Regions from separate parts of the Superficieibacter sp. HKU1 genome, predicted to be linked through region 1. Evidence: predicted binding sites of a transcription regulator. Region 1 holds the regulator's gene; the other holds the start of a gene.
What was found. Region 1 encodes PurR, which represses purine synthesis genes. Its sites were predicted from a motif close to CANGCAAACGTTTGCNTG; they were not measured.
Positions count from the first base shown of each region.

Region 2: purL (phosphoribosylformylglycinamidine synthase) is a predicted target of PurR. The motif match lies at 917-934, and genes of this name have one in related genera.

Region 1 is NZ_CP119754.1:2,465,740-2,468,205, forward strand. Features, by position in the region: gene P0H77_RS11790 (MFS transporter) at 1-423, opposite strand, end outside; gene P0H77_RS11795 (YnhF family membrane protein) at 589-678, opposite strand; gene purR (HTH-type transcriptional repressor PurR) at 976-2,001, shown strand; gene punR (DNA-binding transcriptional activator PunR) at 2,003-2,466, opposite strand, start outside.
Region 2 is NZ_CP119754.1:3,362,050-3,364,515, reverse strand. Features, by position in the region: gene mltF (membrane-bound lytic murein transglycosylase MltF) at 1-752, opposite strand, end outside; gene purL (phosphoribosylformylglycinamidine synthase) at 1,009-2,466, shown strand, end outside.

The DNA of each region.
Region 1 (2,466 bases):
GGCGATGGTGAGCCCCATAAACATGGTCGCCACCGCGCTGGCCTGTTTATGTTTTGGCACCACGCTTGCGGCAACCACCGATCCCAGACCAAAGAACGCGCCGTGGTTAAGGCTGGTGACAATACGGGAAAGCATCAGCGTGGTGTAATCGGGTGCAATCGCAGAAAGCACATTGCCGAGGGTAAAAATCGCCATCAGAAAGATTAGCGCGTTGCGCCGGGCGCGGTGGGAAAGCAGGAGCGTCATGATGGGAGCACCGACCATTACGCCAATCGCATAGGCGCTGATAAGCATACCCGCAGTGGGAATAGAAACATCGACCCCTTTGGCAATCGTGGGCAATAATCCCATCGGAGAAAACTCGGTGGTGCCAATACCAAACGCACCGATAGCCAGCGCCAGCAGGGGAAAATTAACTTTCATGAACAGACTCCGTTTTGGCCGACATCACCACGACACGACGCAAAGAAGCCAAAAGCATGACATCAATCACAAAAAAACGAAAGTGAGGCAAAATGCAAAAGAGTTTTGCTGAGAGGTGCAAAATCGCAAAAGCGGCGTGAGGGAGAAGACTCTCCCTCGGATGAATCAATGCAGAACGGCAACCAATGCGCTGGCAACAATCAACCCCAGCACAATAATGGTCGTTACCAGAGAAAACTTAAGATCGGCACTCATCAATTTTTACTCCTTGTTATGACCCTGTGAAAAGTGAGCTTGTTCATTTTTACACACTTAACGGCGAAAATCTTGCAGGATTTAGATTGATATACATTTTTTCTCTTTCCCTTTTCATCAGGATCGGCCAAAATTCCACGCTTAATTATAAGCGTACCAGCCATTGACCCCCACCTGACGTTCTGTGTCGATTTCCCGACCTAAGCAATGATCGCAAAATTGCGCCAGGGGTGTGTGAAGGCAAACGTTTACCCTCCTATTTGCAGGCGTTCAGGCCAGGGTCCGGAGTAAGATGTAATGGCAACAATTAAAGATGTCGCGAAACGCGCAAACGTTTCCACTACAACTGTGTCACACGTTATCAACAAAACCCGTTTTGTTGCTGAAGATACGCGTAATGCAGTGTGGGCGGCAATTAAAGAACTTCACTATTCTCCCAGCGCTGTTGCCCGCAGCCTGAAGGTTAATCACACCAAGTCGATTGGCCTGCTGGCGACCAGCAGTGAAGCGGCCTATTTTGCCGAAATTATTGAAGCGGTTGAAAAAAGCTGTTTCCAGAAAGGTTATACCCTGATCCTTGGCAATGCGTGGAACGATATTGAAAAGCAACGCGCTTATTTGTCGATGATGGCGCAAAAACGCGTCGATGGCCTACTGGTCATGTGCTCTGAATATCCTGAATCGCTATTAAGCATGCTGGAAGAATACCGTCACATTCCGATGGTAGTGATGGACTGGGGCGAATCAAAAGCGGACTTTACCGACTCGGTGATTGATAACGCGTTTAAAGGTGGCTATATGGCCGGGCGCTATCTGATCGAACGCGGCCATCGTGATATCGGTATTATTCCAGGTCCGCTGGAACGTAATACCGGGGCCGGGCGTCTGGCCGGGTTTATGAAAGCGATGGACGAAATTCAGGTCACGATCCCTGAACAGTGGATTGTCCAGGGGGATTTCGAACCGGAATCCGGCTATCAGGCGATGCAACAGATCCTCAATCAGTCCCAGCGCCCCACCGCCGTCTTCTGCGGTGGCGATATCATGGCGATGGGGGCATTATGTGCCGCCGATGAGATGGGCCTGCGCGTGCCGCAGGATATTTCGGTGATTGGTTACGATAACGTGCGCAATGCCCGTTTCTTTACGCCAGCGCTGACGACGATTCATCAGCCGAAAGATTCCCTCGGCGAAGCCGCGTTTAATATGCTGCTGGATCGCATTGTGAATAAGCGGGTTGAATCGAAGTCCATTGAGGTGCACCCCCGCCTGATTGAACGCCGCTCGGTAGCCGATGGTCCGTTCGTCGACTACCGCCGTTAAGTTAGCCTGCGGGAGCCGTTTCTTCCGGGTCCCGCAGCCACTCTTTGTTCAGCGTTTCGCTGTCTCCCAAATACTCCAGCAGCCATCCCAGCGCGGGCGAGATATCGCTCTGCTGCCAGGTTAAGCAGCAGGCCGCATCAGGAAACGGGTTCTCGAGGGCCAGCGCGACCCACTCGCCCGAATCTGTCCATGGCCGGGCAAAATGTGAAGGCACCATCGCCGCACAAAGACCCGCTGAGATACAGGTTGCCGATGACTCCCAGTCCGGCACCACGACGCGCTTTTGATTGTCCAGCAGCCACGTCGTGCGCTTTGGCAACGAGCGTGAGGTATCCTCGCGCACCAGTGAAGGCCAGTTACGTAGCTCATCGTCGCTTAACGGCCCCGGCTGTTTTGCGAGGGGATGGTCGCAGGAGACAACGCAGTTCCAGCTCAGCATTCCCATATCCCGAAACGCGTAGCGCC
Region 2 (2,466 bases), 900 kb from region 1:
TTACTGAAGAAAACGCGCATCGCATCAAACAGGGTTTTATCGTTATCCTGCACGCTAAACCAGGTGACGGGTTGTTCATCGGTCACGTCCAGCGCCACCGCCAGCTCCGGATGAACCCGCTGAAAGAGGCTGATGGCCCCGGAATCGGCAATGGTATAGTCAATCCGCCCCGCAACCACATCTTCCATCAGGATCTGGCTGCTGCGTTTATCGTCGACCGTCCAGTTAAGATCCGGGAACTTGCTGGCCTTCAGCTCACGCAGATCGTTGATGACCGCATGACCCGGGGCGATGGTAAGCTGGCTGGCATCAATGGCCGCCAGCGAACGTGGACGGGTATTTCCGACGCGGTAAACCAGCTGCTGTGAAACAGAAGAATAGGGTGGGCCCGGCTGATAATGTTTTGCCCGCTCGCTATTCCATACCAGACCGGCCGCCAGGATATCGGCTTTACCGTTATCGAGATCGTCAAACAGTTGACCGATCGTCGGTCTGATCGTCACCTTAAGACGCACGCCAAGCTCGTCGGCAAACTGCTGCGCCAGTTCGTAATCAAACCCTTCGACTTTACCGTTAATGTTGATGTAGGTCATCGGCGAGGTCAGGGTACTGATACGCAGTTCGCCGCGCGCCTTGATTGCCGCAATACGGTTTTCCGGTCGGTGATGCCAGATAAAGGCGGCTGACAGAGCAACGAACAGCAGCAGTGCAACAATGCCCACCAGCGGGTAATTAATCTTTAATTTTTTCAAATAGTTAATTCTCTTCGCCCTGTCTGGTCGTGCAATTTTGCGGCCCGCATAATGTGAGCGGATGTTTCAGAAAGAGCGGCATTTTGCTTAACATTACGCCGTCTGGCAACTTTTTCAGACCCTGTGCCACACTGAATGGTAAAAATGGGGCGGCATTTTATTTCGACGCAAACGGTTTCGTCACGGCTCACTATTCTTTATAATGACGCCCGTTTTCCCCCCTTGCGCACACTGAAAACTGAGAAGACGAGAGATTATGATGGAAATTCTGCGTGGTTCGCCTGCACTGTCGGCATTCCGAATGAATAAACTGCTGGCACGCTTTCAGGCGTTCAACCTGCCGGTAAGCACCCTTTACGCTGAGTACGTCCATTTTGCCGATCTTGACGCGCCGCTAACGGCGGAAGAGCACGCCCAACTTGAGCGTTTGTTAACCTACGGTCCGCACCTCAACAGCCATACCCCTTCAGGAAAACTGCTGCTGGTAACGCCACGTCCGGGCACCATCTCTCCCTGGTCTTCTAAAGCCACCGACATCGCTCACAACTGTGGTTTACAGCAGATTAATCGTCTTGAACGCGGCGTGGCATATTATGTCGAAGCGTCAACGCTGACGGCTGAACAGTGGCAGACGGTTGCCGCAGAACTTCACGACCGCATGATGGAGACCGTGTTTACCTCGCAGGAACAAGCGGAACAGCTGTTTGCTCATCACCAGCCGGCACCGGTGACCAGCGTCGATGTGCTGGGGGAAGGGCGTCAGGCACTGGCCGATGCTAACCTGCGCCTCGGGCTGGCGCTGGCGGATGATGAAATTGATTATCTGCACTCTGCCTTCACTAAACTGGGCCGCAATCCCAACGATATCGAACTGTATATGTTTGCGCAGGCCAACTCTGAGCACTGCCGCCACAAGATTTTTAACGCCGACTGGGTTATCGACGGCGAACAGCAGCCGAAATCGCTGTTTAAGATGATTAAAAATACCTTTGAGAAAACCCCGGACTTCGTGCTGTCGGCTTATAAAGACAATGCCGCGGTCATGGAAGGTTCGGCGGTGGGCCGCTATTTTGCGGACCATGACACCGGGCGCTATGACTTCCACCAGGAAGATGCGCATATTCTGATGAAGGTCGAAACCCATAACCACCCTACGGCGATCTCTCCGTGGCCTGGCGCGGCAACCGGCTCAGGCGGTGAAATCCGTGACGAGGGAGCCACCGGGCGCGGGGCGAAGCCGAAAGCCGGGCTGGTGGGCTTCTCGGTTTCTAACCTGCGTATTCCCGGTTTCGAACAGCCGTGGGAAGAGGATTTTGGCAAGCCGGAACGTATTGTCACCGCGCTGGATATCATGACCGACGGCCCGCTGGGCGGCGCGGCATTTAACAACGAATTTGGCCGTCCGGCGCTGAACGGCTACTTCCGTACTTACGAAGAGAAGGTCAACAGCCACAACGGGGAAGAACTGCGCGGTTACCATAAGCCGATCATGCTGGCCGGTGGGATCGGCAACATCCGTGCCGATCACGTGCAAAAAGGTGAGATCGTGGTCGGGGCGAAGCTGATCGTCCTTGGCGGTCCGGCGATGAATATCGGCCTGGGCGGCGGGGCTGCATCATCCATGGCCTCCGGTCAGTCTGATGCGGATCTTGATTTTGCCTCCGTACAGCGTGATAACCCGGAAATGGAGCGTCGCTGTCAGGAAGTGATCGAC